DNA from 2 places in the Nocardioides daphniae genome. Region 2 is predicted to be linked to the other one. Evidence: riboswitches for the same ligand, from Rfam matches in the RefSeq annotation. Region 2 holds a riboswitch; the other holds the start of a gene.
The links. A riboswitch is a leader RNA that binds a small molecule or an ion and turns the genes downstream of it on or off. The one in region 2 is predicted to bind cobalamin.
Positions count from the first base shown of each region.

Region 1: linked by a shared signal. The riboswitch ahead of E2C04_RS20440 (nitroreductase family protein) and the one ahead of E2C04_RS21445 (nitrite reductase) in region 2 are both predicted to bind cobalamin.

Region 1 covers NZ_CP038462.1:3,514,131-3,518,534, forward strand. Annotated here, with positions in the region: gene E2C04_RS17925 (SRPBCC family protein) at 1-356, opposite strand, end outside; gene E2C04_RS17930 (hypothetical protein) at 455-1,324, opposite strand; cobalamin riboswitch at 1,435-1,621, shown strand; gene E2C04_RS20440 (nitroreductase family protein) at 1,676-1,978, shown strand; gene E2C04_RS20445 (nitroreductase family protein) at 1,975-2,304, shown strand; gene E2C04_RS17265 (SigE family RNA polymerase sigma factor) at 2,377-2,904, shown strand; gene E2C04_RS17270 (hypothetical protein) at 2,904-3,635, shown strand; gene E2C04_RS17275 (GNAT family N-acetyltransferase) at 3,667-4,179, opposite strand; gene E2C04_RS21175 (DnaB-like helicase C-terminal domain-containing protein) at 4,224-4,404, opposite strand, start outside.
Region 2 covers NZ_CP038462.1:1,957,690-1,962,093, forward strand. Annotated here, with positions in the region: gene E2C04_RS09645 (precorrin-2 C(20)-methyltransferase) at 1-1,202, opposite strand, end outside; gene E2C04_RS09650 (precorrin-8X methylmutase) at 1,199-1,876, opposite strand; gene E2C04_RS19775 (hypothetical protein) at 1,873-2,268, opposite strand; partial or broken gene E2C04_RS21445 (nitrite reductase) at 2,571-2,717, opposite strand; cobalamin riboswitch at 2,778-2,971, opposite strand; partial or broken gene E2C04_RS09660 (response regulator transcription factor) at 3,694-4,318, opposite strand; gene E2C04_RS17730 (sensor histidine kinase) at 4,315-4,404, opposite strand, start outside.

The DNA.
Region 1 (4,404 bases), 1.6 Mb from region 2:
TCCGAGATGCCCTCGGGGGTCTCGCGGCGCTGCGTGAGCCGCGTACGACCGTCGCCGGCGTCGGTGAGGTGGAGCGACCAGATCGCCCAGTTCTCCTTGATCCGCCAAGCCAGGTGCTCGTCCGCGTCGAAGGCGGTGATCTCGCCGTGCGTGACCCACACCAGCTCGCCGAGCTCGTTGCGGTTGGAGAACTCGGAGCCCAAGCGCGGGTGCGGGCCGTCGCCCTTGTAGCGCACGCCGGTGACGCCGGAGCTCCACTCGGGCATCCGCGACACGTCGCTGACGACGGCCCAGACGGCGGCGCGGTCGGCGTCGATCTCGACGGACTGCTCGAGCAGCGGTTGGACGTCCTGCACGGTGGCTCCCTGGGTGTCGCGGTGGTCTGTGGAGACCGTACGCCACGGGTGGCGGCGATGGGCGGCGTACCGCGGAGTGACCGGGCGACGGACGCGGGTCAGGCGTCGGGAGGTGGCTTGGCCGCGAAGTGACGCTCGAGCGCGGCCAGGACGTCCGGGTCGAGCACCGCCTCCGGGTCGGCGACCAGGTCGCGTTGGAACCGCTCGCGCGCCACCGCGTGAACCGAGCCGCCGAGGGCGAAGGGGAGGTGGCGGACGTACCAGTCGCGGAAGACCCGCGCCCCCAGCTGCTGCCAGGCCGAGGCGATCAGCCCGGGCCTCCCCCGGCGGATCCAGAAGCCGACGGCCTGGCCCAGGAGGGCGGCGACCACGAGGGCCACGACCATCACGAAGACCGTGCCCGCGACCTCGTCGCTGGCGAAGTTGTCGACGGCCGCGACCACCCCGCCCTGGTAGACGGGCACCAGCACCTCGACCTGCTCGGCGTAGGGGGCGACCTCCTCGGCGGCCTCCGCCAGCTGTTGGATCGACTCCCGGTCGGGCCTGACCTGCCACGCCTCACGGACCTGGCCGAAGGCTTCCCGTACGTCGAGGCGTTCGGCGGCGTCCCTGGCCCGGGCGACCGCGTCGGAGGTCGCCTCGATGTCACGCAGCGTGTCGCCGGCCTCCTCGACGCGCGCCTGCAGCTCGGCCTGGGGCGGAGTGTGCTGGTCGACGTAATCGATGGCGGCCTGGATCTCCTGCCGGTGGTCGATGACGTACTGCGCCTGGTGGTAGCGGTCGAGCAGGTGGGGCACGGCCGCGACCGCGTCACCTGACTTGCCGCTGACGGTCTCCGCGTCGCTCACCACCACGCTCAGGGCGGCGGCGGCGCCGTAGGCCCGGATCGTCATGTCGGCGGCCGCGCCCACGACCAGACGGCCCACCTCCAGCCGGCGGTGCAGCGGCAGCGGGTCGACCTCCCCCACGGCAGGGGTCTCCTCCGAGGGAGACGCTGGCCCACCGATGCGCACGGGGGAGGCTGCCCGGGGAGGGCGGGGGCAAACCCCAGGGAGCGCGTGGCGGTACGGTGGCGCCGGCACAACCTGCGAGGTGCCCCTCACGGGGAGAATCGGGAAGCCGGTGTGACTCCGGCACAGGGCCCGCTGCGGTGACCTCGAGTCGCCGGTCGTGCGCGACGCGCAGCCACTGGGACCACGGTCCTGGGAAGGCGACCGGTGGCGGTGACGGGAAGTCCGAAGACCGGCCTCGCTGAACAGCCGTCCGACCTGCCCGCACCCGTGGGTGGCAGCGGACGGCCCTGACTGCGGGAGCCCTTCATGACTGACCTGTACGACGCCATCTTCCGACGCCGTGACGTGCGCGCCGAGTTCACCGGCGAGCCGATCGCCGACGCCACGCTGGAGCGGATCCTCACCGCCGCGCACGCCGCGCCGAGCGTGGGCAACAGCCAACCGTGGGACTTCGTCCTCGTCCGCGGCGAGGAGACGCGGCGCCGCTTCCACGAGCACGTCGCGATCGAGCGCGAGACCTTCGCGTCGACGCTGGAGGGCGAGCGCGCCGCCACGTTCTCCCGGATCAAGGTCGAGGGGTCCTGGAGTCGACCCTCGGGGTCGTCGTGACGTACGACGCCGAGCGCGGTGGGCCGGCGGTCCTCGGCCGGCACGCGATCGCCGACGCCGGCCTCTACTCGAGCTGCCTGGCCATCCAGAACCTGTGGCTCGCCGCCACGGCGGAGGGGCTCGGGATGGGTTGGGTGTCGTTCTACCGCGAGGAGTTCCTGCAGGAGCTCCTCGGGATCCCCGCAAGCGTGCGGCCGGTGGCGTGGCTCTGCCTGGGGCCGGTCACGCAGCTGCAGGAGGTGCCCGACCTCGTACGCCACGGGTGGCGCCCGAAGCGGCCGCTCGCCGAGGCCGTGCACGTGGATCGATTTCGGGTGCGCGCCTGACGCAACCGCCGGCCCTCGGCGTGCGTCACTGTGGGCAAGGGGGCGAGGCTCGACCCTCGGAGAGGATCCGCGATGGCGCGCCGGGACGAACAGCGGTTCGTGGAGTTCGTCGACGCCCACCAGGGACGGCTGAGGCGCGCGGCCTTCCTGATCACCGGTGACTGGGCCTCGGCGGACGACGTCACGCAGGAAGCGTTGGTGCGGATGTACGTCGCGCTGCCCCGCATCGGTCAGGTCGAGAGCCTCTTCGGCTACGCGCGCCGCACCGTGGTCAACGTCGCCATCGACGCCGCTCGCCGCCGCGGGACGCGGGAGCGCTACGAGGCGAAGGAGTCCGTGCCGCCGCCGCTGACCGACGGCGCGGGCGCGTACGCCGACCGCGCGGCTGTCATGGCCGCCCTCGGTCTGCTGGCTCCCCGGCAGCGAGCGGTGGTGGTCCTGCGCTACTTCGAGGACCTCAGCGTCGACGAGACCGCCCGGGTGCTGGGCTGCTCGCCGGGCACCGTGAAGAGCCAGACCGCCCGCGGACTCGACGCCCTGCGCCGCGCGTTGGTCGAGGCTGGCTGGCACCACGAGGTGGAACTGGAAGTGAGTGAGTGATGGTCGACCTCAAGAACCTGCTGGACGACGCCAGCCGCGAGGACGCCGGGAGCACGGTCGACGCCCTCGACGTCGTGCGCGCCGGGCGTCGCCGCGTACGCCGTCGTGGCCTCCTGCGCGCCAGCGCCGCCCTTGCCCTGGTGCTCGTCGTCTCGGCCACGGCGCTCTCCGTGCGTCCGTGGGAGTCGGAGGAACCCCGCCTGCTGGAGCCGGTGCGTCCGCCGGCGCCGTCCGCGCCGCCTGCGGTCAGTGAGTTCACGCCGCCCGGCTCACTGCTGGACATCGGCGAGACCGCACGGGTCCCGGTCGAGCACGTCGAGGACGAGGGCAAGGTCGAGCTCACCGTCACCGACGTACGTCGCGGCGACACCGCCGACATGCTCGCGGAGCCCGATCTGTCCGCCAGCCTCCGCGAGCTCCTCGAGACCGGGCAGATCTGGTACGTCGACGTCACGATCAGGCACGTGTCCGGGAAGATCGGTGGGTACTACCTGGACTCTGACGTGGCGCCGGTGCTCCGCGGCGGTGGCGGGCACAACCAGGTGAGCTACCTCTTCGACTTCACGCCGTGTCCGTCGCGCGGACTCTCGAATCCGGCTGTCCCCCGGGAGGTCGTGAAGGACTGCATCGCCTTCCGGACCCCGCCCGGCACCGACGTGGTGGGGCTGCGATGGGGGCCGTTCGAGAGCGCGTACTACGTCGGGACCGAGAAGCCGGTGGTCTGGCGGTGAGGCGGGGCCGTGGGTGACATGGATCGAGATGTCAGGTGCGGTCCAGCCACCGCGGTCGTGTGACGCGAAAGAGCATGTGTGGCCCGAGCGGGTGCTCGAAGGACCCCTCGCGTACGAAGCCGAGACGATCCAGGACCGCGAGCGAGCTGTCGTTGCCGTCGCGGGCAAGAGCCACGACGGAGGGAAATGACCGGTCCTGCAGGGCGAAGTTGAGGACACACTCGCAGGCTTCGGTGGCGTAACCCCGTCCTTCGTGCCCCGGCAGCAGGGCGTAGCCGATCTCGATCTCGCTGCGCCCGCGCATCACGTGAGCCAGCTTGATGGTCCCGATGGATTGGGCGGCCAGGCGTACCACCCACCGCCCAAGACCATGAGTGCGCCACTGCTCCACGGCCTCCGCGACAAGGGGCACGATGCGCTCCGGGTCGCGGACGCCGCCCAGGTGGGCCATCACCTCCGGGTCCTGCCACAGCTCGGCGAAGAAGGGCACGTCGTCCGAGGTCACGGGCGTCAGCCGCAGTCTCGGAGTCTCCAGGGTCGTCACGGGAACAGCGTAGGTAGGCCTGCCGGCGGCAGTCAGGCGAGCACTCAGTGCGCCATGTCCACGAACCGGCTGTAGTGACCCTGGAAGGCGACGGTGATGTCGCGGGTCGCACCGTTGCGGTGCTTGGCGACGATCAGGTCGGCCTCGCCGGGGCGGGTCGACTCCTTCTCGTAGACGTCCTCGCGGTGGAGCAGGATCACCATGTCGGCGTCCTGCTCGATCGAG
Region 2 (4,404 bases):
CTCATCACGGCGAAGTCGGCTCCCACCGGAGCGCCCGCCCGCGCGGCCACGGCCTGCACGGCGCTCACTCCGGGAAGCACGCGGACGGAGACGCCTGAGTACGCCGGGTCCTCCGCGGCCTCGAAGACGGCCGAAGCCATCCCGAACACGCCCGCGTCGCCGCCGGAGACGACGGCGACCTTCTCGCCGCGCCGCGCCAGGTCGAGCGCGAAGGCTGCCCGGTCGACCTCGACCGTGTTGCCCGACGCGTGCCGGGTGAGTCCCGGTCGCTGCGGCACCCGGTTGACGTACGGGGCGTAGCCCACGACGTGGTCGACTTGCGCCAGCGCCTCGGCAACCTCGGGGGTGAGCCAGCCGTCCGGCCCCGGGCCCAGGCCCACGACCAGCACCTCCGCCGGGACGCCTGCCGCCTCGAGCCACGTGTCCGCCGCCACCGGCTCAGCGCACTCGCGTGAGCGCCGCCCGTTCAGGCTGTCCCCGGTGACCACGATGAGCGAGAAGTACGGCACGGTCGACTCGTCGACTTCGACCGCCGGCACCCACCGTTCCTCGGGCATCGACGCCCGCTCGACGTACAGCGCGTGGTCGAGGCGTCCCGCTGCGGCGAGCGCGCGGCGTACGGCAGGGAACGTGCGGCCGAGCTTCATGATGATCGCGCCGTCGGTGTCGGCCAGGCGCCGCGCGAGCTCGGGCTCGGGCAACGTGCCCGGGAGCACAGTGAGCACGTCGGTCTGCCGCACCAGCGGGCTCGCGGTGGCTGCGGTGGCGGCCAGGAACGCCGGGACACCAGGCACGATCTCGGTCGGAAACCGGTCGGCCAGGCGGTCGTGCATGTACATGTACGAGCCGTAGAAGAGCGGGTCGCCCTCGGAGAGCAGCACCACGTCACGCCCGGCCGCGAGGTGTGCGGCCAGGCGCTCCGCGGACTGCTCGTAGAACTCCGCCAGCACGCCGGCGTACCCACCCGGGTGGTCGGTCGTCCCGGTGGTGACCGGGTAGGTGAGCTCCTCCTCCACCACCCCGGCAGGAAACAGCTCAGCGGCGATGCGTCGTGCGTTCGATTGCTTGCCACGTGCTGCGTGGTAGGCGACGACGTCCGCCGAAGCGATCAGTCGGGCGGCCTTGCGGGTGATCAGCTCGGGGTCGCCCGGGCCAACGCCAACCCCGGCGAAATGGCCTGTGGTGACGACGGTGATGCTCATTCCTGCTCCTGGGCGAGTGCGTTGAGCGCCGACGAGGTCATCGCGGATCCGCCGCGCCGGCCCCGTACGGTGACGAACGGGATGTCGATGCCGTGGTCGGCGTGGAGGTCCTCCAACGCCTGCTTGGACTCGGCTGCACCGATGAAGCCGACCGGGCAGCCCACGATGGCGGCCGGCCGCGGAGCACCGTCGACCAGCATCTCCAGCAGGTGGAACAGGGCGGTGGGTGCGTTGCCGATGGCGACGACCGCTCCTTCGAGGTACGGCTCCCACAGCGACACCGCCGCGGCCGTGCGTGTGGTCCCCCACGCCTCCGCCAGCCCCGGCACGACCGGCTCGTTGAGCGTGCACACCACCTGGTTGTCAGCCGGCAGCCTGCTGCGCGTCACGCCCTTGACCACCATGGTCGCGTCGCACAGCAGCGGCGCACCCGACTCCAGGGCGGCCCGGGCCGCTGGGACGAGCTCCGGGTGGACCACAAGGTCGTCGACCAGGTCGACCTGACCGCTGCCGTGGATCATCCGTACGGCAACCTTCTCGGCGCTCGCCGGTACGCCCGACAGGTCGGCCTCACGCCGGATGGTCGCGAAGGAGTCGAGGTAGATCGCCGGGCCACGGTCGACGTACGGGTAGTGCCGCTGCGGCCGTCGGGGCTGGAAGGTGGAACTGGTCACGCTGTCTCCTCGGGGATGAGAACGCCACGCCACGGGGTGACGACGAGATGGGATGCGTCGGCGCAGAGCCGCTCGACGGCTGGACGGTCAAGGCCCTCCTCGGGCACGGGTACGTGACGGCCACCGGGGACCGAGCCGTACGGCAGGCGCGCACGCGCGGTCGGCAGGAGCGACGACGGACGCTGCGGCAGCTCGAGCGGCTCGGCCAGCTCACGGACGTGCCACGCAGCGCTCTTCCCGTGCCCGCGTACGGCGAGGAAGCGACGGGCGAGTCCGGCGAGGTAGCGGTGCGCCGATCGCAGCGGTACCACCGGCCCCCAGGCGTCCCCGACCCGTACCTGCCCACGTACGGCGTCCAGTGCGACCAGCCCGAGGTCGCAGCTGCGCTCCACGAGGTCGCCGCGCCCGTCGTCCAGGACGAAGAGAAGCGCCCCGGCAGCGCAGCCAGGTCAGGAGCGTCCGTCAGGGCGCCGTCCAGGGCCGCGGTGACGCTTCGCAGGTCGGCGCGTCCGTGGGCCAGCCCGGTCTGCGGGGACACGAGGATGTTGCGCGCGAGGTCGTGCGCGAGGCTCGGCAGCAGACCGGTGGACACGAGGGCCTCGAGCGCTTCACTCGTGAGGTGCGTGGTCCCAGCGGCGGCGGGCAGGCCCCGCACCTGCAGGTTCGCGCGCGTGGTCACGTACACGCGCCCGTCCCCGTGGCGCTCGGCCGTCGTGAGCAGTGCCAGGAGTTGGCGTGAGGTGACGTGTCCACCGGGCAGCCGCAGCCGCACCAGCAGGCCGTCGTCCGCAGGCCACGGGCGCAGCGCGCCGGGGCAGCGGTCGGGTCGGGACCGGTTCACCGAGAGTCTCCAGATTCGAGTCCGGGGTCCGTACGCGGGGACCCACCCATGACCCGACGACGGATGTCGTCAGGGCCAGCAGGTCTTCGGACTCGGATCAACCGGGAGCGGACGCCTTCCCAGGATCCGAGGATCCCAGTGGCTGCCGTTGCCGGCGTGTCCGTCCCGTCCCCTCACCGCTGCGCGTCAGTTCCGGAATTGCACCGGATTCCCTGACTCCACGTGGGAGTACGACTGGCTGGCGCGACCATACCGTGCCTGAGGACAGACCTTGCGGCAGGCCCACATCCGACCGCAAGCACGCCCGTTTCTGCGCGGATCCCGCGAGCATCCTGCTGCTGTGACGCCGCCGGCCGCGGGGAGCACACGCCCACCACGAAAACCTGTGAGAACCCGGGACTGACGCGAAGCGGTATGCCGAACGGCCGATGCAACGAGCCCCGCACCACCGGTCTCGCAAGGCGCCTCGTTCCGAACAATCCCAAGCCCAATGACTGGCCCTCACAGCATCAGTTGAAAGCCAGGACGAGCCACGCGCAGACGCTCGAGACCCACCCGAGGATTCGCGCCGTGGATAACGGCTGAGGGCAGCAGGTGGTCACGCGCGAACCTCTGCAGGTTTTGGGCTTGGGCGGTGACGCTGCCGCGCAGCGAGATTGGGGTCTGCTGAACGATCAGGGGACCCGGGGAAACCCAAAGCGCAGTGCACATCGCGCCGGCCACTACGAATCTATGAGTGCCTTCAGCACATCTGCCCCCACCGTCAACGGCAACTCGGGCGTTGGGCCAGCGTCGCAATCCGTAGCACGGCACGCAGATGCGTCATGTATGCAACAGAGCGGTTCGTCAATAATGTCCGCTTTCCTAGGCGGGCTACTCGGCCGGGCCCTCAATTCGCCGCAGGTCCGCGGCCACCTCGAACGGAAGGTGGATTCCGGTCGCAATGCGTAAGCGTCATTGCGCTCGGGTTAGGCGGTCACAGGCGGCTGATGATCCCCCGGCGGCGCGCCTCCGCCACCGCTCCTGTACGGGAGCTGACGCCCAGCTTGGGGTAGATATGTGCCAGGTGGGACTTGACGGTTGCCTCGCTCAAGTGGAGGTGGCGAGCGATGTCTGTGTTGCTGTGTCCGGACGCGACCAGCGCGAGGACTTCGAGTTCGCGTGCGCTCAGCGCCGAGGGGGCTGCTGCATACGTGCGAACAGACGAGTGGCGATCGACGGTGCGAGTGCGGTTTCTCCCGCGGCGGCGGCCCGGATCGCGGCGGTGATGTCCTCGGGGGCGGCATCCTTGAGGAGGTACCCAGCCGCACCGGCCTCGATCGCCTCGATGATGTCGGCATCAGTGTCGAAGTTGGTTAGGACCAGCACGGCAGGCGGGTCCGGCTGCGCGCGAATCTTGCGGGTGGCACGAGCCCCCTCGAACGAGCGGTTGAACTGTCCATGAGCACCACGTCGGGCCGCTCGCAAGCGACCTTCGACAGGGCCTCGGCGGTCGTGCCGATCGCGGCGACGACCTCGATCGTGGGGTCGGTGTCAAAGAGCGCGGTCAGGCCGGCCCGCATCATCGGGTGGTCGTCAACGACCAGGACGCGCACGGTCACCGGGTCCCCCCGTGATCGAAGCGATGCTCCTGCGCGAGGCCCTTATCCAGGCCCTTGCCGGGGTGGACCGTGAAGCTAGCCGCGAC